DNA from 3 places in the Ruminiclostridium papyrosolvens DSM 2782 genome. Region 1 is predicted to be linked to each of the others. Evidence: riboswitches for the same ligand, from Rfam matches in the RefSeq annotation. Region 1 holds a riboswitch; each other region holds the start of a gene.
The links. Region 1 has a riboswitch for cyclic di-AMP ahead of P0092_RS10525 (C40 family peptidase). Riboswitches for the same ligand answer to the same signal wherever they lie in the genome.
Positions count from the first base shown of each region.

Region 2: another riboswitch for cyclic di-AMP. It lies ahead of dapB (4-hydroxy-tetrahydrodipicolinate reductase); the one in region 1 lies ahead of P0092_RS10525 (C40 family peptidase).
Region 3: another riboswitch for cyclic di-AMP. It lies ahead of P0092_RS14220 (C40 family peptidase); the one in region 1 lies ahead of P0092_RS10525 (C40 family peptidase).

Region 1 is NZ_CP119677.1:2,260,481-2,268,380, reverse strand. Features, by position in the region: gene P0092_RS10545 (peptidylprolyl isomerase) at 1-347, shown strand, start outside; gene P0092_RS10540 (pyridoxamine 5'-phosphate oxidase family protein) at 432-947, opposite strand; gene P0092_RS10535 (glycoside hydrolase family 11 protein) at 1,103-2,005, opposite strand; partial or broken gene P0092_RS22120 (hydroxylamine reductase) at 2,258-2,434, opposite strand; gene P0092_RS10525 (C40 family peptidase) at 2,622-3,518, opposite strand; cyclic di-AMP (ydaO/yuaA leader) riboswitch at 3,519-3,659, opposite strand; gene P0092_RS10520 (heavy metal translocating P-type ATPase) at 3,791-6,283, opposite strand; gene P0092_RS10515 (urease accessory protein UreH domain-containing protein) at 6,320-7,900, opposite strand, start outside.
Region 2 is NZ_CP119677.1:1,773,800-1,781,699, forward strand. Features, by position in the region: gene P0092_RS07910 (Ger(x)C family spore germination protein) at 1-301, opposite strand, end outside; gene P0092_RS07915 (spore germination protein) at 298-1,884, opposite strand; gene P0092_RS07920 (3D domain-containing protein) at 1,990-2,781, shown strand; cyclic di-AMP (ydaO/yuaA leader) riboswitch at 2,867-3,010, shown strand; gene dapB (4-hydroxy-tetrahydrodipicolinate reductase) at 3,152-4,009, shown strand; gene P0092_RS07930 (D-alanyl-D-alanine carboxypeptidase family protein) at 4,030-5,247, opposite strand; gene P0092_RS07935 (spore germination protein) at 5,471-7,204, shown strand; gene P0092_RS07940 (GerAB/ArcD/ProY family transporter) at 7,194-7,900, shown strand, end outside.
Region 3 is NZ_CP119677.1:3,166,868-3,174,767, reverse strand. Features, by position in the region: gene der (ribosome biogenesis GTPase Der) at 1-898, shown strand, start outside; gene plsY (glycerol-3-phosphate 1-O-acyltransferase PlsY) at 972-1,613, shown strand; gene P0092_RS14225 (NAD(P)H-dependent glycerol-3-phosphate dehydrogenase) at 1,646-2,641, shown strand; gene P0092_RS14220 (C40 family peptidase) at 2,718-3,425, opposite strand; cyclic di-AMP (ydaO/yuaA leader) riboswitch at 3,428-3,599, opposite strand; gene spoIVA (stage IV sporulation protein A) at 3,795-5,063, shown strand; gene P0092_RS14210 (accessory gene regulator ArgB-like protein) at 5,462-6,046, shown strand; gene P0092_RS14205 (AgrD family cyclic lactone autoinducer peptide) at 6,043-6,177, shown strand; gene P0092_RS14200 (sensor histidine kinase) at 6,192-7,484, opposite strand; gene P0092_RS14195 (hypothetical protein) at 7,860-7,900, shown strand, end outside.

The DNA of each region.
Region 1 (7,900 bases):
CTAATTGTGATTTTGCAGCACTGGTAAAAGAGCTTTCTGAAGATCCCGGTTCTGTTGAAAAAGGCGGAAAATACACAGTAATGAAAAACCACCAGTATGTACCGGAATTTGAAAACTGGGCAGTAGATTCGTCAAGGAAAGTGGGAGATACGGGTATTGTTAAAACCTCCTATGGCTATCATGTAATGAAGCTGATGAAAGTCTACTCTTTTACACAGTTAAAAGATGATATAAAGAGTGGTTATATTTCTAAGAGATATGATGATGATTTAAACGCTTGGAGAAAAGATAAGAAATATAAACTCGTAAAAAATGAATCAGTTTTCAACGCAATAAAGGTTCCCTAAAGAATTCTAAATGGGTTGTCGCAAGTTTGTTTTGCGACAGCCCTCTGGTCTTTTAGAGTATGTTATTAGTTCAGCCCTACAAATCTAATCATGACTATCGGAAAAACACAAATGTTGTCTGGTATCAAAGCCTAATCTATGAATCTCTGAACATACAAAGTCAATGCTGGTTGGTGTTACCTTAATGAGGTACAAGGTGGTAGGCAACTGTTTCAGTTTCTGAGCGGAAATATTCTTCAAGGCCAATAGCTCCATGTATTCATTTGTCCCGGGTTCCACAATCTCTGCTACACCGTTGACCTGCATCCCTCCCAATTTGTCGAAGCCGGTATATTCATCGTAGATGGCGAGGCAGACATTTTTATTTCCCTCCAGCCCTCTAAATTTCAGGCCACCCTCAGAAAGTAGCCAGAATCTCCCGTCTTTGTAGTTGTACTCAATTGGTGTACAACGGACAAAATCACTGAAGCCTGTGGCCAAGGCGCAAGTATTATGTGTCATAATAAATTTCTCTACCCTTGTCAAAAGTTCGTTGCGGTCCATCCTAACCGCATTTTTCTCTTTTTCAACCCAATAGGAGACCGCCTTACTATAGTCCATAAAAACACACTCCTTATTTTATTACCCTTAATAAATGACACTTTGATTTGGTAAAACTAATTAAGCGTCCTTACCTGGCTTACTAAAAAGGAGCATCGCTTACCTTTAAGGGTATACGACTGCTCCTTTGTGGTATAGTATAACACTACTTCATATTAGAAAGTAGTTATTATACCTAATAAGTACTTTTTCATAGTTGCAAGATCAAGAGAGTCTACTTGACTGTCCCCGTTAACGTCAGCATTAGAAAGAGCTGCACCAGAAAGTTTTGTAGCTCCTATTAAATGTGATTTTAATGCTGCAAAGTCTAAAGAATTAACACTTCCGTCACCATTTAAATCACCCTTTACCACAGGCTGATTTCCGCCCCCAACATTAAGTGACATTGCAGTAATGTCCGCTCTGCCACTGCTTTGATACCCTTCTACAACGAGTGAGATTTCATACATCTTACCCATTTTCATACCCATCTTTTCCCATGCTTTGAAGTGTTCACTTACGGATATTGTTCCGCTTGTACGTTTCGATGTCCTAACACTCCAATACTGCTGAAAAGTTGTATTACCTTTGATTGAAGGTTGGTTTACACGAGTAGTCTCATATACGTCATATGTAGCACCATCAACAGTTATTTGTCCCTTTGACGTAGCTCCCGGTGGCCTCCAATTGCCCCAACTATCAATAATGTAATACTCTACAAGTGGGTCGACAGTCCAACCATAGACGGCCAAGTATGAATTTCCTGATGGTTGATAGTTTGCTGCATAGTCCAATGTGATGGTTCCAAGTTGCTGATGCGTCTTGGTCTCATCATACTTTTTACCGGTACGGAATAATGCATTATTGATATTACTCCACTGGCAACTGAACTTACCGCCACCGTTTAACGTCATACTGGTAGTACCACTATCCTTCCACAACTCATAGTCGTATCCGTCAAAGGTTCCCGTTTTAGTATCGGTAATCGTTAATGGTGTTACCGCCTGCACATTCAGAGCAAAGGTACAACACACGATTGATAAGCCTAAAGTCAGGGCTTTCATTAATTTCTTTCTCATTAAATATCCTCCTTTCTTTTAAATTTTTTGTTTCTTTTCCAATTATATCATAATTTTCTATCTTTATCTACTATTCGGTGCAACTTCTACAAATAAAGTTGAATATTTTTCTTAAAATTTATGAATATTTACCACTTAATGCCATGACTTACCCTATAAGCAGTTTTAAATCTGCATCTACTAATCCAATCCCCCCAATACCAAAATTATCTACAAGATATTTTATAACATTTGGAGCTAAAAACGCCACACGGCAGTTAGAATAACCGTATTCTTTGGGAGTTTTTTAGCAAATTTAGTGTAATACTCTCTGCTTTCCATTCTTCCGTCACAACCTGCCATTACAATAAACTTTTTTATGGCTCCGGTTTTAACTGCATCTACTACTTTATCAGACAAAGCAAAAACTTGGTTATGTGCAAATCCTCCCCAAAATAGTCTTTTAGCTTCAATACTATTAATGATACAAGAAAACTATTTTCAGGGTTGTTGCAAATGCAACAAGAACTATTATTTTATGCATTATGGATTGAAATAATTCCCTTCAACAAAAAGCCGCAAAAAACACCAAAAGATGAATTTTACGGCTATAAATTATTTAATATTTACGTTATTTCTAAATTACTCTTTTTGCTCCAATATAAGTACCCCTGTATTCAGACAGCTTTTGTACAAGGACTCTGCCGTTTGACGAAGATGCATGAATAAAGGTATCCCCACCCATATAAATTCCTGCGTGGTCTATTTGTCCTGATTCTTTTCTGCTTGAAGCATCAAAAAATAAGATATCTCCTGCTCTCAGCTGGCCCTTTGATACCTTAACTCCATTAGAATACATACCTTGTGCAGACCTGTTAAGACTGACATCAAACCTTTTGTATACATAGCCTACAAAACCAGAACAATCAAAACCTGTCTGTGGGCTTGCCCCGCCATAAACATATCTGACCCCTTCAAATTGACGGGCATAAGAAATGAGTTTACCGGTTACTGAGCCATCATTCTCAATGACAGCAAATCCGGCTGCTGATGCACCTCTGGAAATTTGTGTGTTGGCAGTTGATATATTCACAAATTTGGATGATACATAGCCCACCTTTGAGCCTATCTTAACCTTGTTCCAACCCTTTCGGACATCAAGAATCTGTACGGAAGTACTTCTTTTAAGCTTGCTTATAACCTTACTTGAAGTTCCGGCACTTTTCCTGAAATTTACACCACTTGCATTGATAACTCCTTTTACAGACTGCAATTTAACATAGTTACTGCTAACCCAGCCGGTTTTCTTGTTATATGAAACCTTGTACCAGCCTTTTGAATAGTCTGTAACAGTTACTTTTGCATTTGTCAATTTGGTTACAATTGAGGAAGATGTTGTTGGTGACTTTCTCATTTTTACGCTTGTACCTACTACTTTTGCAGGCATTGTTGCAGCCATAACAGCCGTAGCTGCAAATGCAAAAATCAGGGTGACAATACATCCTGCAATTGCCTTGGTAATCTTTTGTTTCATTACTCCTCCTATAGTGTGCTTCCGAAGTTAGCTGCCGGGTTCGGGTAATAGGATCACCCTACCATATAAAATGGATTAACCCCCTTTTTCTTGGTTCCTCCGTACTTCGCGCTTTTGGCGAAGATTCAGCAAGTTTTTTTGACTACTTTAATTAAACTGCTTCTCACCACCTCCTTTAATCAAATCAAAAAATACAAGCAGTCAATATATAATTCGTGTTATTAATAATTATTTGCGGGGTCAAAACTCTGGTAATATGCGTTAATATCTGATTATTGTTTTTTCCCCGTATTCCACTCTTGTTTCTGCCATTCCTCAACATTATCAAACTTACGGTTATCCATTGGCTCATAACCTTTTAAGCTTAATGAATTTGTTACTACCGAAACAGAGCTAAAGGCCATTGCACCGCCAGCAATCATAGGATTGAGTAATCCCAGTGCAGCAAATGGTATGCCTATAATATTGTAGAAGAACGCCCAGAAAAGATTTTGCTTTATTTTGGTCATTGTTTTTCTTGATAGTCTTATGGCAGCCGGAATGGTTCTTAAATCCCCCCTCATAAGGGTAATATCTGCTGCTTCAATTGCAACGTCCGTCCCTGTGCCTATTGCCATACCGATGTCTGCAGTAGCTAATGCAGGAGCATCATTTATTCCGTCCCCAACCATTGCTACTATTTTGCCTTGTGCCTTTAGTTTTTCTACTTCCTCTGCCTTATTTTCAGGAAGTACCTCCGCCAGTACATTAGTTATACCTACCAGTTTTGCAATAGCATTAGCTGTCCTTTTATTGTCACCTGTAATCATATATACGTCAATACCAATATTTTTCAACTCAGCAATTGCAGCCTTTGAACTCTCCTTTAAAGTGTCCGCAACCGCAACAAGAGCAGTAAGTTGGCTGTCTATAGACATCAGCATGGCTGTTTTGCCTTCGTCTTCAAGTCTTGCTATGGCAGCTTCAACATTTCCCATATCAATACCCTGTTCACTCATCAGCTTTCTGGTACCAATATAAATTCTTTTGCCGTCTAAAACAGACATTACGCCTCTGCCCGGTATTGCTTCAAATCTGTCAGGGTCATTTATATTGCCAAGTTGTTGTTTACCATGCTCATAAATTGCCACTCCCAAAGGATGTTCTGAACTTTTTTCTGTAATTGCTGCAAGCCTTAATATTTCCTGTTCATTATAGGAAGTATCTATAACAACTATATCGGTAACTTCCGGCTGGCCTTTAGTAATTGTTCCTGTTTTATCAAGAACTACGGCGTTTAGCTTGTATGCCATCTCCAGATGTTCTCCGCCTTTTATGAGTATTCCGTTTTCAGCACCTTTTCCGGTACCTACCATTATTGCCGTAGGAGTTGCCAACCCCAGGGAACATGGACACGCAATAACCAGAACTGCCACCGCACTTACTATTGCCTTTGTCACATCACCTGTTACAATCAGCCATATTACAAAGGTTAATAACGCAATTGCCACTACTACAGGAACAAATATACCTGAAACCTTGTCGGCAATCTTCTGAATTGGAGCCTTTGAGCCTTGAGCATCTTCAACCATCTTGATTATTTGTGACAATGCAGTATCCTTGCCTACCTTTGTGGCTTCGAAACGGAAGGTCCCGTATTTGTTGATGGTTGCTCCTATTACAGCATCTCCTGCCTTCTTCTCAACCGGAAGACTTTCTCCTGTAAGCATTGATTCATCTATGGATGAATTGCCTTCCAATATTTTACCATCAACAGGAATTTTTTCTCCCGGTCTTACAACAACCACATCACCGGGCAGAACATCTTCTATAGGAATGTCTTCTTCAGTTCCGTTTCTAATTACTCTGGCCGTCTTGGCCTGTAAACCCATAAGCTTTTTTATTGCTTCTGAAGTTTTACCCTTTGCAACCGCTTCAAGATATTTACCCAGCAAAATAAGCGTAATAATAACCGCTGCCGCCTCAAAGTACAAGTCTTTCATCATGCCTTTATGAACTTCCTCGAAGAATACATTGTAAAGACTAAAAAAGTATGCAGCTGATGTACCCATTGATATCAATACATCCATGTTAGCGCTTTTTGATTTCAATGCGTAATATGCATGTTTATAAAATCTGAAACCGATTATAAACTGTACAGGAGTTGCTATTATCAGCTGAAAATACTGATTATGAAGAAATGAAAGCAAAGGGCTGTCAAGCTTCAGCATTCCCAGTATCATGGCGAGTACAAGAGGAGTACTTAGCACTGCCGAGACAATCAGAGAAAGCTTCAAGGATTTTATCTCCCTCTCCCTTTGCTCTTTCTCAGTATCTTTGTTTACCTCTTCAGCCATCTCCGCTCCATAGCCCAAGCCTTCAACTATTTTAATTATGTCAGAAACTTTTACCGTAGTCGGGTCGTATTCAACATTTGCTTTTTCTGTGGCAAGGTTTACAGCTGCCTTTACTACTCCTTCGGTCTTATTAAGCTTTTTCTCAATTTTTGCAGAGCATGCCGCACACGACATGCCGGAAAGCTTCAATTCAACTTTGTTTCCGGTTTTTGCGCTTTCCTCTATAACACCATAACCAAGTTTTTGGATTGTTTCCTGAAATTTTGCTGAATCGGTCAAACTGTCATCGTATTCAACAGTTGCTTTTTCTACCGCAAAATTAACATTTGCATTCAAAACTCCATCAAGCTTATTCAGACCCTTTTCAATCCTTGCTGCACAAGCCGCACAGCTCATTCCTGTGATTTTAAGGGATTCTTTCCTATTCATTTTATCTGCTCCTTTATTGTTGTAATATTTTATACATTATCCGCAGCATCCTCCTGCTGATGACCCTGCAGACGGTGTATAGCTGTTTACTTGATTCTTTATTTCTTCAATATTAATTGTATTTATATTATCTACCACCTTTACATAGCCATGTAACATGCCCATTCCACATTGGAAGGTAAAATCAAGAGTCGGAGACAATTCCGGTGTTTCCTTTTCATTCTTTAAATCCATCTGTGCCTGATACTCAGGAAACACAACTATGCTATTGCATATGTTCAATTTGTCAGTATTAAACTTAATTGTTGCAGGTATACCCTTCTGTAAAATAACAACTGCAGGTGAATACCCATAATCGTTTACTGTTACGGTTACCTCCTGTTTATCTCCGTTTATCTTTGAAATAGCTACTTCGTCAGTAGGAATCTTCCCGTTTGCAAATTTAGTAGCCTTGGAGGCGGCTCCGCAACAGCCGCCTGAACTTGAAACAGCACCTTGAGAATCGCTATTATCTGTTACGTCTTCATCACGTAAAGACGACACGTCACTTACAACCTTAATATTACTGCTAATCATTCCCATCCAACAGCTGTATACAAATTTGCCTTCCCTGTCAGGGGTAAAATCAATAACATTTTCTCCGGCCTTTAATGGCATATTCTCAATATTGTATTCAGGTATGTTTAATCTGTTGTTACAGCCGTTTATATCCTTTGACTCAGCTGTAATTATCCATCTAACGGGAATACCTTTTTGAACCGTTATAGGACTGTACCTGCCGGAATCAAGCTTTGTTGTAACTATCTGAACATTTCCCTCTATTTTAGCAACTCCCCCTTGGGTAGATGATGCGCCAAAGACTGGATTTGTATTGAATCCAGAAAGGGAAAGGCCTCTGTTTAACATTATAATACCAAGAAGCAATACCAGTACAGCACTTACCTTCATCATTTTATGTGTAAATTTGCTGCTAAGGAATGAACTGACAGCGCCAAACCCAAACATTAGGGGAACCGTCCCAAGACTAAATAGAAACATTGATAAAGCCCCTGTCATGGCACTTCCAGTCCCCAAGGCATACAGCTGCATTGCCTGCAAAGGTCCGCATGGCATAAGACCATTCAGTAATCCAACTACCAAAGGCCCGCGGTTTCCGCTGTTTTCATGTACTTTTTTGGCAAAAATCTTAGGCATTCTGGGATTAAACTTTTTAAGCGCCGGAATAATATTCAACATATTTATACCCATTATAACCATAAAAATACCAGAAAGAATTGCAACTAAACCCTTTGCAGCACCTGAAAAACTGACAACTGAGCCTATTCCTCCTACAATTCCGCCTATGATGGTATAAGATATCACACGGCCCACACTGTATAACAGGCTTGGTTTTAGTCTATCAAGCTTCGAATCTCCGTCTGATGCTTTGTGCCGGACGCATACCGATAGATTTATCCCTCCGCACATTGCCACACAATGCAGTGATGTCAGCAGCCCTATAAAAAACAAAATTCCGTACCCCATTGACTGGTTCACTTCAGGTACAAAGTTAAACCCAATAGTATTTTTGATAATTACATAGAGGGCCAGTACAATTACCGCTATCCCTGCAATTTG
Region 2 (7,900 bases), 490 kb from region 1:
TTTTATTTATTTTGGAAAGAAGGCTTCTTAAAGCTGCAAAAATAGTACGTTCTGTAGAACTGACAGTTACAAAGCTTTTCTCACCGCCACCGCCTCCACCGGAAACTCCTGCACCGGAACTGCTGACATCGACAGGCTTGATAATCTGTGCTGTTACCATTATTTTGCCATCCTCAGTCTGGTCAATTCCCATAGCTGTAAGAATAGACAATTCACTTAAATCCCTGTTGTTCCAGCAGCCTGTTGTTAAATACATAATCATACTCGTAGACAGCAAAAGCAGAATTATCTTTTTAATCATTTTTTACTCCCCCTTGGAGCAAAAGTTTTCCCTGTTGTACGTTTTCTATTCTGGTTTTGGGTTAGTGAACGGGGGCGGCTATGCATTGACCAAATAGGTGCAATTATAAAGGTATCCTTTAGGCTTTCTCCACGGAAAGGGGCAAATGGGGAGAGAATAGGCACAAAAAATGATTTCTTACCACAAAGGTAAATAGTAAACATATAGGTAACAAAGCCTATTCCCAATAACCCAAGAATATTGGCTGCTATTAATATAATAATTCTTAAAACCGAACCTATTTTCATAAGAGGAGGTACAATAAAACTGCAAATTCCTGCTAAAGCAGCAACAATAACCAACGGAGCAGAAGCTATACCTGCACTTACAGCAGCATCTCCCAGAACGATAGCTCCTACAATGCTGACTGCCTGACCTATAGCCCTTGGCATACGTAAACCGGCTTCACGAAGAATTTCAAAAGTAATTACCATAATTAAGGCTTCTATAAAAGACGAAAAGGGGATTCCTTCTCTGGTCGCTGCCATTGTCAGCATTAACTTAAAAGGTATTATGGTTTGGTGAAAGCTGGTAACCGCAACATATAAGCCGGGTAAGTATACTGATACAAAAAAAGACATTAATCTGAGTAACCTCATAAAGGACGCAAAATAGTATTCTCCGAAGTAATCCTCCTGAGCTTGAAAGCTCTCAATTATCAGAAAGGGAACCGTCAATACCGTAGGAGTTCCATCTGCTAAAATGGCAACTCTTCCTTCCAGAAGTTTAGCTGCAACCTTATCAGGCTTTTCACTGTTTCCCACCATAGGGAAAACAGGCATTTTGCCATCTTGTATAAATTGTTCCATATATCCGGTAGCAAGGATTGCATCAGTATTTATTCTGTTAAGACGGTTTTTTACTTCTTCAACAACTTCAGGTGCTGCTATACCTTGAATATAGCATATTGCTATATCAGTATTTGTTTGCTCGCCTAAAACGAGGCTTTCAACTTTAAATTTAGTATTTTTTATTCTTCTCCTAAGCAGAATCAAGTTTGTCTTGAGATTTTCTGAAAAGCCTTCTCTTGAGCCTTTAATACTAATCTCGGTATCTGGTTCGCTGACAGCCCTTTTTTCAGGAGATTTTAGTCCTATTTTAAAGGCCTTATCCTGTCCGTCAATGAATAAGACCACATCGCCAGTGAGAATACCGCTCAAACATTCTTTAAAGGAATATAAGTCTTTAACATCGCTAACACTTAATATACTCTCGCTTAAGAGTGTGAAAACAGATGAATAGTTTTTATCGCCTGAATAATTTATAATAGGTTCAATAATATTCTCTGCAAGGATTGCTTTGTCAAAAAAACCTTCTATAGAAGCTATGACAATTCTTGTATTCAGCGTTCCCAAATTTATTTCACGCAGATTAAAGTCACTGCACAGGGAAAATTCCTGATTCAGCATTCCTTTTACTTTCTCTATGGATTTAGGAATTTGAGTATTGCTTCTATTACTACTGTCTGCAGGTTTTTCTGTACCCTGAGTTTTTGCATTTTTAGGACCTTTGGTTTTAAAAAAATTAAACATTATATCACCCAAAATCATTGTCCCCAAATAAAATATTGTTATTCTATATGTATAAATACTGCTATTTTGGAAAATAATCCATAATAGGTTAATTTATTTAATAAGGAGTTTGCATATATGACCGAAAAAGACAATCAAAAGTCAGTAGATATTTGGATGTTCAAGATATTAACTATAGTTTTGGTATTGACAAGTACTTTACTTGCTTTTTTCTGTATCAGGGTAAACAATGTAGTTAACCAGTACAAAGAAAAATATAATAATGAATGTGCTCAATCCATGCTTATTATGAAATCGAATCAATCATTAACGACAAACACTAATAATTATAAATCTCAAAGTGATGAACTAGGTAAACTTAACAAAGAACTTAAGAAACAAAATGAAGAGATAAAAAAACAACTTGAAGATTTGAAAAAACAAAATAAGCAATTGGAGTCTACAAAGAGGGAACTGGCAGATGATAATCTTCAGCTTCAGAAATCACTTAAAAAGGCAGCAGCGGTAGGTGTAAAACCTCAATCATACAAGATTTACAGTGGTGATAATCTTGAAAATAACAGCAAAAAAAAGTATATTGGTAAATTTCTTGGTACGGCATACACTCCATGTGCTGAGGAATGTGGAAATAACAAGGGCATAACAAGCTCAGGTAAACCAATAGTACCGGGTGTATCCGTAGCAATAGATAAAACACATTGGCCTTATGGTACAATATTCTACATTAAGGGGCTGGGGTACACAATTGCTATGGACACGGGCAGTGCTATAAAAGGTAAAAACAGATTTGATTTTGCTGTATTGGATAAAAAGTTCGCATATGAGCTTGGACAACAATATTATGACGTGTACTTAGTAAAGATAGGAAACGGCAAGATTAATGAATCTATTATAACCAAATCGGCTTAAATAAAAGAATGTTAATAAAAATCAGGAAATATTGACTTATTTATAGAAATGGTATATACTAACAGTGGATTTAAGTCTAAAAATTAATAATTTATCGCTGAATTATAGCAGTTTGATTGCTATAAGCGGGGGAACCATTTAATGGGGTGAATCCTGGATTACCAGGTAGGGTTAGTCTCTTACAACCCGAATCCGGCAGCTAACTTCGTAAGCGTTGGGGAGAAAGTGAATTTTTACATTATGTAATTTTCTAACCAATGCTACAGTTTACCTGTAGCATTTTTAAGTTTATCCTTATTCATTTTCTTCAAAATTTAATTATTCAATTTTAATTCTTACTTATAATTTGAAAGGGAGGGGAACTTATTTGATGAAAGTTTGTATATCAGGCTTGGGCCGTACCGGAAAGGAAATTGCAAGGGCAATTTTAGCACAAAAAGAAATCCAGCTTGTTTCTGCTGTTTGCAGTCCGGGCAGTAAATCTTTAAATAAGGATTTGGGAGAAATTCTTGGAATGAATAAAACAGGAATTACGGTTACCGGATCTGATAAACTGGAGGAAGTAATATTCAGAAATAAACCGGATGTTGTTATTGATTTCTCAAATCCCAAATCAGCGTTGAAAAATGCTTTAATTTTCTCAAGATATAGGATAAATATTGTAGTGGGAACTACAGGATTCTCAGATTATCAGCTTAAGAAGCTCTATGTAATTTGCAGAAAGTTCAAAAACGGCATTGTTTATGCACCAAACATAACTATGGGTGTAAATGTTCTGATGCTTCTGTCAAATCTAACAGCAAGTTTGCTAAGCAGCTATGATTTTCAGATAACAGAGTTGCATCATAAAAACAAATTGGATTCACCATCGGGAACAGCTAAAAAAATAGCCGGTGAAATTCAGAGCGGTCTTTTAAATAAAGGGGTGGTGGTGTCACATAAAGACATCCCCATAAATTCTGTAAGGGCCGGAGGGGTAATAGGAAAGCATGAAGTAATGATTGTAGGTCAGGAAGACAAAATAGAAATCAGTCATGAGTCTTTTTCAAGAAAGGCTTTTGCACAGGGAGCAGTAAGTGCTGCGAAATTTATTCATAAGAAATCAGGGTACTATGAAATGAAGGATGTCCTTGATTTGGAAAAAGTATTAAAAACGTATATTGAAAATAATAACAAGTGGTCTTCAAAGCGCCACAACAAATATAATGCCAGACCGGCTTCAAATTAGAAAAAACAAGAACCCTGCTACTACTGGGTTCTTGTTTTTTTTGCTCTAAACATAAATTTAAAAAGATTTTTTATTATCAGTACGAGTTCGATGATTACAAGAATACTTACAATCGCCATTAAATCCCTGTTTTCAGTAATAATATCTTTTATTTTTGTTCTGTAATCCTCTGGCGCTGAAACAGTCTTATCCGCGTATAAATTAACTTCTATTACAGTACTGTCGTTAAGCGTGTATTTTAAGACACCTGCTATAGTTTCCGTATTAACCGGAAGTTTTAACTTTTCATTTTTTAAAAAGCTTATATTTTTAATAAAACTGTCTCCTACGGGATAAGTGTAATAAACATCAATTTTACTTACCAAATCAACCTTAACATTATCTACTTCTATGCTTCTTTGAGGTATATTTTTTGGAACCAGTACTCCTGTATAAAATTTGGAAAATCCATAATCAAAAAGTTTTGCAGTCTCGGAAAAAGCATTTTCTTTACTGTTATTGAATACCACGGCAATAAGACGTTTATCATTTTGAAAAGCTGTAGTAACAGCGGAAAAGCTCTGAGGATTTGTGTTTGCGCCTAATTTTCCGCCGTCGACTCCTTTATAACTCCAAAAAAGTGTATTTTGGTTTGTTAGTATTGAAGAATCATTTCCATTGAGCCAACCAAAACCTCTGGCTCCAAATATTACGTTAAAAGTATTATTTGATATTGCTGCCTTTATAAGTAAGGCAATGTCATTGGCAGAAGTATATTGTGATTTCTCATAAAGTCCTGTTGGATTTACAAAATATGTATCCTTTAAAGAAAGCTCCTTAGCTTTCGTGTTCATATATCTGACAAATTTCTGAATATCACCGTCACCTACGTACTCGGCAAGTGCTACAGCGGCGTCATTCCCCTGTGAAAGCATTACGGCATAAAGCAAATCTTCAACAGTATATTGGTTTCCTACCACAAGATTGAGGCCATTAAAACTGGCGGCATTTTTACTTATTGTAACCTTAGCATTTAAATCAGTTTTCTCAATGGTAACAAGCGCAGTCATAAGTTTACACATAACTGAGGGGGATAAGTGCTTATAAGCATTTTTTCCAAAAAGAACTTGTCCCCTTACGGTATCCATTAGAACAACGGAGCTGGAAGTAAGGCTTTCAGCCGGCGTCCATGCAAAGACCGGGAAACTGTTTAATACTAATATCATTGTCACTATAACTGAAATTATTTTTTTATTCATTAATTTCACCTGCCAGTAATTATTTGGTTGCTTATATATAATGATAGAACATAGGGACTCAATTAACAAGGCAAAAATCAATAAACTAAAGTTAAAAATAGATTACAAAATTTACAATTATTAATAAAGTTATTCAAGAAATGAAAACAGTGCATATAAGTAACCTCAAAATAAAATAATACATTTAAACCTAAGCATAATTTATATACAAAGGAGCTTAAAATTGGGAATTGTAAAAAGACTAAGAAAATACATTATATATGAAAAAAAAAGCATAAAAAATGATTTTGAGTTGAAGGAAACCAAGTCAGTAAATTGTGGCAAGGCAAAAAATGCCTCTTCTATGGATAGATTTGATAGTGAAGAGTTAAAGGATTACTTTGAAAAATGCCCTGATAAGGATGAATATCTTGAAGAGCACGTTTCGGATGAAATAGATAATAATAAAAGAATTATGAAAAAAATATATAACATACCTGAAAACAGTGACATTATTTACAGGGAGTTCAATATTTCGGTACAAGATGAGAATTATCAGGCTTTCATTGTTTTTATTGACGGAATGACGGACAGCAGTATTATAAGCAATAATATTCTTAAGCCTTTAATGATTTTATCAAACTTTGATATAAAGCAAGAGGTAAAGGATGCAGGAGAATTTATATTCAACAGACTTATACCTTTTAATCAGTTAAAAAAGGTCAATAACTTTAAAGATATTGTAAGCAATATAAATTTTGGCGGGTGTGCTATATTTGTGAATGGATTGGAGTATGCATACACAGCGGACACTAAGAAGTGGGAACACAGAGCTGTGGGAGAGCCAAATTCGGAAACTGTCATAAGAGGGCCACAGGAAGCTTTTAATGAGCAAATAAGGGCAAATACAGCACTTCTGAGAAAAATATTAAAGGATAAAGACTTGACTATCAAGGGGCTTACTATAGGTAAGAGAAGCAATACTCCTTGTGCTGTCATGTATATTCGTGATATTGCAAATGAATCCCTTGTACAGGAAGTATTAAAAAGAGTTAAAAGTATAAAAGTTGATTATATATTTGATTCCGGGGAATTGGAGCAACTATTGGAAGACAGCACTTTTCTGACAGCACCACAGATATTTGCAACTGAAAGACCTGATACTGTTGCAAGAATGCTGGCCCAAGGTAACATAGCCGTTATATTGGACGGAAGTCCTTATGTACTTGTAATGCCTGCAACAATTACGGAATTCCTTAGTACACCTGAAGATATAAATATAAGATTTCCTTATGTAAATTTTATACGAATGATAAGAATAATAGGCGTTATCATAGCACTTTTATTGCCCGGGCTGTATATAGCGGTAACGAATTATCATCAGGAAATGATTCCAACTAATCTTTTGTTTGCAATTGAGGCTTCGAGAGAAATAGTTCCCTTTCCGACAGTAATTGAAATAATAGTAATGGAATTTTCATTTGAGCTTATAAGAGAAGCAGGTATCAGAGTGCCGGGAGCCATCGGCTCTACAATAGGCATTGTGGGGGGCTTGATTTTAGGTCAGGCGGCGGTTACTGCCAATCTTGTAAGTCCAATACTCATAATAGTAGTAGCTATTACAGCACTTGGCTCCTTTTCAATACCCAGTTTCTCTATGTCCTTTTCCATAAGGATAATTAGATTTGCTTATATTATATTAGGCTCCATAGCGGGATTTTTTGGAATAGGATTAGGACTGCTGTTGAATTCTCTGCTCCTTGCATCGTCAAAATCTTTCGGAGTACCTTTTCTCACACCTTTTGGGCCTATTACAAACGGAAAATATTCTGACAAAATAATGAGAAAACCTATGTGGAAGCAGGAAAAAAGACCTGACTATCTTAATACCAAGGACATTATAAAACAGCCTGAAGTAAGCAGAGGATGGACTCACAGTGATAAAGGTGAGGAGGGAGGTGAGGATAATGAGAAATAAAGAGGGATTTGGTTCATGGGAATCAATCTGTTTATTGATAAATATGATTTTTGTTCAGGCAATATTATATTTTCCAAAAGATGCTGCAGGTATGGGGGGGAGTGCAGGATGGATTATACCTATAGCAGTAACCATAATGGCGTATATCTACTTTGCCATAGCCACCGGATTTTATAGACAGCATGGAAGCCTTGGTTTACTTGAGATATGTGAAAAGTCAGCGGGAAAAGTATTTAAAATAATTGTAGGGCTTTTAGCAGCATTATTACTTATGCTGTTTGAAGTGTCTCTTTTAGGTGAGTATGCTCATTCGCTGAAAATAGTATCACTTGATAAATCTCCATTAGCATATATCCTCATTCTTTTTTTGGTGGGAATGATTGCGGCTGCATACTACGGAATAGAAGTTATTGCACGCATAAGTGCTTTTATAGTACCCATATGCATTTTAGGCTTTATATTAATAACAATAGGCGTTATCCCGGAATATCATATAGATAACTTATTCCCGATTTTAGGAAAAGGTGTTAATTCACTAATAAGCGGCAGTACTGTAAGCTTGCATATATTTTCCCCGCTGCTGCTAATATTTTTTTTGATACCGTTTTTTAAGAGAAGGAATCTAAAACGTGTAGGCTATTTATCAATAACCATATCAGGATTAATACTGTTTTGGGCAACGTTATCCTTTTTATT
Region 3 (7,900 bases), 910 kb from region 1:
GCAGATTATTTCGTCTGTCCATGGCCTTGGTATGGGTGATCTTCTTGATGCAATTTTTGAGCATTTTCCTGAAGATACTGATGCTGAAGAAGATGAGGATGTTATTAAGGTAGCCGTTGTCGGAAAGCCTAATGCAGGAAAATCTTCATTGATAAATTCTATACTTGGCGAAAACAGAGTTATTGTAAGTAATATTCCCGGCACTACCAGAGATGCTATTGATACTCATGTGGAAATGGATGGACAAAAATACACTTTTATTGATACAGCCGGAATAAGAAAGAGAAGCAAAATCAACGAGACTATTGAAAAATACAGTACAATCAGGTCTTGGACTGCTATTGAACGTGCAGATGTATGCCTCATTATGATTGATGCCGAAGACGGTGTAACAGAGCAGGATACAAAGATTGCGGGTTATGCACATCAGCAGGGAAAAGCCTCAATTATAGTTGTTAACAAATGGGATTTAATTGAAAAGCAGACGGGTACACTTGAGGAATACAGGAAAGTAGTGCATGAGAAACTGGGATTTATGACCTATGCACCGGTTCTCTTTATATCTGCTAAAACCGGACAAAGGGTTAATAAGATTTATGAGCTTATTAAATTTGTTGCAGATCAGGCAGCTTTCCGTATTTCCACAGGAATGTTAAACGATCTTGTAAATGAAGCAGTTGCTATGGTTCAGCCTCCTTCAGACAAGGGTAAGAGATTGAAAATATACTATATGACTCAGGTAGGTATAAAGCCACCGGCGTTTGTTATATTTGTTAATGATTTGGATTTATTCCACTATTCTTATGAGCGCTATTTGGAAAATCAGTTGAGGAAGAATTTTGGCTTTGAAGGTACTCCAATAAGATTTATCCATAGGCAGCGTGAAAAGGAAGATTAGTCTTAGCATTGTAGAGAGAATAGGAATTTTTATCTTTTAAAAGATTTTTAGCCGGTTTGGCTTGGAGGGAAAGATGGGTCTTTTTGCAATAAAGATTTTATTGGTTATGATAATCGGATATCTCCTTGGGAGCTTGAATACTTCCATTGTTGTGGGGAGAATTTACGGAACTGATATACGCAAGCATGGCAGCGGTAATGCAGGAATGACAAATACATTGAGGACACTTGGAAAAACCGCAGCTATTCTTGTAATATTCGGAGATATTCTTAAAGGAGTTTTATCATATATTATTGGTAACTTGATTATTACTTCCATACCTGATTCAATTACTTTGTTTAATATTTCAGGGATAGGCGGTATGGTTGGCGGTATCGCTGCTATAGCAGGGCATAACTGGCCGTTATACTTTGGGTTTAAAGGCGGAAAAGGTATTCTTACTTCATTTTCAGTGGTAATGATGATGGACTGGAAACTTGGCCTTATTCTTCTGGGGGTATTTGTTATAGTAGTAGCTATTACCAGATATGTATCACTGGGCTCAATATTAGCATGTGCAGCTTTTCCAATAGGAGCTGCCATAAAAGGGAACAGTCCGGTTTTTATTATATTTGCTGCAATATTGTCTATACTGGCAATTAGTCGTCATAACGGGAATATTAAGAGACTGTTGAGTGGAACAGAATCAAAAATCGGTGAAAAGAAAAAAGCTTAATGATATAATTTAATTGATATAGGGAGGCAAACATGAATAGAAATATAGCAATTGTTGGTGCGGGAAGCATGGGTACGGCAATGGCGGTATTGTTATCTAAGAATGGTAACAAGGTTAGATTGTGGTCACCTATGATAGAAGAAATAGAAATGTTAAAGAAAAACAGAGAGCATATTACAAGGCTACCCGGTGTTAAAGTAGCTGAAAGCGTAGAATTTACAAATGATATTTTGGAGGCTTGCAAAGAAGCGGAGGTAGTTGTGCTGGCTGTACCTTCACAAACAACAAGGCAGAATTGCAAAACCCTTGCAAGTATTATTTCAAAGGATACGGTTGTAGTTACCTGTTCAAAGGGAATTGAAAATGAAACCTGTAAATTGCTTTCGGAAATAATGCAGGAGGAATTACCTGATAACAACGTAGCAGTGCTGTCAGGGCCAAGCCATGCAGAAGAAATAGGAAGAGATATACCCACTACTGTGGTAGCTGCTTGTGAAAAAATTGAAACTGCTGAGTTCCTTCAGGATTTGTTTATGACTCCTAATTTCAGAGTTTATACAAATACTGATGTAGTTGGTGTTGAACTTGGAGGAGCTCTTAAAAATATAATTGCCTTATGTGCTGGAATTTCAGATGGTTTGGGGTATGGTGACAACACAAAGGCTGCTCTTATGACAAGAGGAATTGCAGAAATATCCAGACTTGGTGTAGCTATGGGAGGGTGTGCTGACACTTTTTCAGGACTTACGGGAGTAGGAGACCTGATAGTTACATGTACGAGTATGCATAGCAGAAACAGAAGGGCCGGTATTCTGATTGGTCAGGGAAAGAGTGTACAGCAGGCATTGGATGAAGTAAATATGGTTGTTGAAGGTGTAGCAACTACAAAACCTGCCTACGATTTAGCCAAAAAACTTGGTGTTTCCATGCCAATAACTGAAGAAGCATATAGAATACTTTTTGAAGGTAAAGACCCAAGAAGTGCTGTAGGGGCTTTAATGACAAGAGATAAGAAAAATGAAATGTAATATTGATGAAAGGGCTGCAGATAGCAGCCCTTTTTCAGCTAAAAAAAAGCTGCTCGAAAGAGCAGCTCAAAAATAATTACACTATAATTCGTCTTGCTTTCATAAAATTGTTTGCATAATATCCGGAAGTTATATCAGAAATTATAACTTTTCGTGTAGAACTTCCTGATGCCGCATGGATAAATTGTCCTCCGCCAATGTATATTCCAACATGGCTAATACTGTTGTGACCTCCGTCAGTGTCAAAGAAAACCAAATCACCGGCACTCAAGTCCTGACTTGAGACCCGACTACCTTGGGTTGACTGACTTGCAGCAACCCTCTCTAATGAAATATCAAAGTGTTTAAAGACATACTGTACAAATCCTGAGCAGTCAAAGCCCTTGGGGGTTGTACCTCCATAAACATACTCTGTACCCAATAGAGTTTTGGAAAACTTAACTAGCTGCTCTGATAAGTCGGTAGCTTTATCAGACTGCTTAACCGATGTAATGTCATCGGAGTCTTTGGAAAGGGCAATATATTGACTGTATGCCCAACCCGTTTCACCATCTGATGTTTTTACTTTTAACCAATCACCTGAGCTTTCAAGAATACTGAGCTTGTCCCCACGGGTCATACTTCCAATAACCTTTGAAGATGTTCCGGGGTCACTTCGGAGATTTAGAACAGATGCGGAAACTGTTCCAGTCTGAATTTCATCGGCAAAAGATGAAAATGCAAACAATCCCAGGCACAGCACAATAGTTGCAGCACCGGAAATCATTTTCTTTAGTTGAAACATTTAAGCCTCCTATTTATGGCTTCCGAAGTTAGCTGTCGGGTTCGGGCAATAGGATCGCCCTACGAAAAAGACAAAGATGATTATTATATGTACACTTACTAATTATCTTTTTCAGATTAGCCCCAAAATTGGTTCCTCCGTACCTCGTTAAAGAGGATTCAGCCTTTATATAAAAAATTATATCGTGGAATGTTTGTTAATGTCAATTCCCGTATCACTCTTCTCAAGGTTTTCAGTAATAAAACACATTTTTCAATAAATTTATTTTTTTGTAATAATAACTTTTTTCGGACATATATTTAATATTGAAAAAGACAATATACATAGTCCGTTACGGGACGTGTAACAATATAGGGGAGGGTTCTAAGGGTGGATAAATTCAACATATACCAGCAAATAGCTGAAAGAACTCAAGGGGATATTTACATAGGAATTGTGGGACCTGTCAGGACGGGAAAATCAACTTTTATTAAAAGGTTCATGGATCTGTTGGTTATCCCGAACATAGAGAACACATATCAAAAAGAGCGGGCAATAGATGAACTTCCGCAAAGTGCATCCGGAAGAACTATAATGACCACTGAACCTAAATTTATCCCCAATGAAGCAGTAGAAGTTGTTATTGACGAAAACGTACAGCTTAAAGTAAGAATGATTGACTGTGTGGGCTACATGGTCAAGGGTGCAATGGGACATTTGGAGAATAATGCACCTAGAATGGTTTCAACACCGTGGTATGATCATCAGATACCTTTTGAGGAAGCGGCTGAGCTTGGGACAAAGAAAGTAATCAATGAACATTCAACCATAGGTATTGTAATCACAACAGACGGCTCAATTTCAGATATCCCCAGAGAGGATTATGTTGAAGCTGAAAGAAGGGTAATAACAGAACTGAAGGCTATAAATAAACCTTTTGTGGTTATTATCAATTCAACAAATCCCAGAGATTCAGAAACATTGAAGCTGCGTGATGAGATGGAGCAAAGATATGGTGTAACAGTAATCGCAATGGACTGTCTCCAAATGAGAATTGATGATGTTGATACTGTTATGGAGAAGGTTCTTCACGAGTTCCCAATCTGTGAGATAGGTATCAATATACCAAAATGGGTTGAAGCTTTGGAGGATTCTCATTGGTTAAAGTCAGATATTATAACTTCAATAAGGGATACTTTTAAATCAGCCACAAAAATACGTACAATAAAGGATGCTCTGCCTTCTTTTGAGCAATATGAGTTTGTCAAAAGGGCAGTAATAGATAAGGTAAGCCTCGGTGAAGGAAATGTTCTAATTGATTTATCGGCTGCTGACGGACTTTTGTATAGAATTTTAAGCGAAGAGTCGGGAATGGAAATAGAGGGTGAACATAAGCTTATAAGCCTTATAAAAGACCTTGCAAGAGTAAAGAAGGAATACGACAGGGTAGAATATGCCTTACATGAAGTCAAGGTAAAAGGCTATGGTATGGTCTCACCCCAGATGGAAGAACTTACTTTGGAAGAACCGGAGATTATAAAGCAGGGTAACAAGTTTGGAGTGAAACTCAGAGCAAGTGCTCCTTCAATACATATTGTTAGGTACAAACAGAAGCGTAATTGCAACAAGAGGAGGCACCGGTACAATAAAACCGCATGACTTTAAAATTAATGTTCAAATTCTAATAGGGGTTTCATAAAAATAAAACCTGCAAATTATTTGCAGGTTTTATTTTTATTATAGTGCCGATGATGTAGCTTGACTTTATTGGTTTCCAGATGTAGCATTATTTTAAAAACATGTATAAATCAGGATAAAATTCTTTGTGAAGGCGCATCAAATGAAAATTGATTTAAATATAGAGATATATTAGTTATATGAGTAAATAAATGTAACATTTAGTACTGAACTTAAATATTATGCAATATGTGCGCTTTTTATTAATGTAGGTAATAGAGCTATTATTTAATTGGTAACATATTAATATAAAGAAAAAAATATCGACAAAGAAAGAAAAATAGGATATAATGGTGTAAAATGTAAGTGGCGGTGATTGAGTGCTAGAGGATATAACAAAGAAAATCACTAAAGAGATTGTATTAAATATCCCGGGAATCTCAGAAGAAAAAGCTGAACAAATTGATTATGGTTTATATATGGCTTTTGCAGATGGTTTGAAATTACTTGCAGTGTTGATTACTGCATTACTCCTGGGACAATTAAAGTATGCCGCAGTTGCTGTGATAGTGTTTTCATTAAATAAGTCCTATTTAGGAGGAGTACATGCGAAAACGCAGATTGGATGTGTAATTACCCACTTTTCATTTATTTTTGGTACTGTATATATGGCACAGATTCTTAGTATAAAATTCTTAAATATAGGTTTATTTGCTATAGCAGGAGTTTTGACATTTTTATACGCACCTGCAGATCTGACGTCAAAACCGATTGTTACTGAAAAAAGAAAAAGGGAATTAAGGATAAAGGGTAGTATTTTATTAGTAGTGTGTTTTGTTATTACACTAATAGTTCCTAATATTTACTCAAATATCATTTCAGTAATTACACTAATTTCAACGGTTAATATTACACCAATAGTGTATAGATTAACAAAAAATAAGAGGGGTGGGATAATTACATGAAGGGTAAAATTAAATTACTGGTACTAACTGTTCTATCTCTAATTGGAGTATTTGCAGCTACTGCTTCAGCAGGCGCATGCTGGTTTTGGTCTTATTATCAAAAAGACTGTCCAAAATCATTACTCAAGTAAGCAAAAAGAGGCTGTTAAGCCTCTTTTGCTATTCTCAGAACTTGTGAGAATACCATTCTTTTCTTATCGAATATAGTAGAACTTGAAATATTTTTATATGAAGCGAGTATTTTATTTGCAATGACTAATCCGTTTCCACGATCCGCTCCTTTTGAAGAACTTTTCGTGTTAGGTGTTTTAACACATTCGTTTTCAATTCTTATTGTAAGACTCTCATCAGTACTTAAAATTTTCATTTCCAGCTTAAGCTTTCCGTTATTTAAAACCTCTTCCAGTGCATTGTCAAGGTAAATGGCTATTACCTCACATAAATCAGAAATTTTAATATTAGGAATGGAATCAACTTCGCCTATGGTATCCAAGTCAAAAATAATTCCATGGCTATTGGCATAGTTTACTTTTGATGATATTAATCCAAATAATCCCGCATTTTTAATGTTATAAATAGCAGTATTCCCTATACTTTGACTTGTTCCTATTATTTCTTTCAGGTATGAAGCAGCCGCTTCATACTTATTCATTTGGTGCATAGCGTATAGGACAGAGAGGTGATTCATCTGATCATGTTTTATACGTCTTAAATCATGAAGTGTATTTGAAAGAGATTCATTATAAAATTCCTGCTGCTTTTGTTCTTCCTTCTTCATTTCGTATTTATGATAGATGTTTATATACCAAGCAGAGAAAAAGAAATATGAGAGTGACGAAACAAGAACAATAACAAATGATACAGGATCAAAGTGAACTACGAAATGCATTCCAAGAAATGAGGCCATTATCAAAATAGTAATAATGAGTAAAATACCTACAGGTGTAAGGTTTTTTATATTTCCGATTAATTTCGCATAAGGTATAAATTTTATAAGAACCAATGCTAGGCAATAAATAATCAGATTCATAACGAAAAATAAAAACAGATTATTATTTATTGTTTCAGGAGTTGCATTAATACCTACGGAATAAAAAATCAATGGTACTGTAAAATTTCCTACTCCCATAAAAAGTATAATCAAACAAAAGGATAAAACGGATTTTAGCCAATCAACACGTAGCAGGAATTTAGTTAATATTATATTTAGGATTGTCAAAATTATAGATTTAAGAAATTGTAAATTGTCGGGAATTGGAAGTATACTCATCCACAAGGTAGAAAAAACACCGTTTAGAATACCATTACAAACAATAAATGCAACTAATAAATTCAGTTGTATTTTTAAATTAAAATTTTCTTTAAGAAATAAGTAAGTTATGCAGGCAGTTAGCATTGCAAATACTGTATTTATTAAAAGCTGACCGATTATAAGCACTATAATTTCCCTCCAAGCTCGGAATACTTGATAATATCTTTATTATTTTTAAATCAAAGGGCAATTAATTTCCAGTACACCTTTCCTAATTTACATTATATTACGTTTTTCCCCTTAATGATATCATTTATTGTAAAAAAAATGATATTTTAAAATATTTTTATTGCTTTTTCGATTATTTTGTTCAAAAATAATTCAACTCACTAATAACACATTATAACATTTAATTATATGTTATCAAAATAGTTTTTTACTTGTTTTGGTACACAAATATTTTAAAGTAATAGGAAATAATTAAACGGTTTTATATTTAAATCATAAAAAAGCTTTTAACTAATAAATTTATAACAGACAGAAAATACATTGGAGGTTAAGATGGCTTTTAATGATGAAGCAGTAAAGCTTGTGATAGTGGA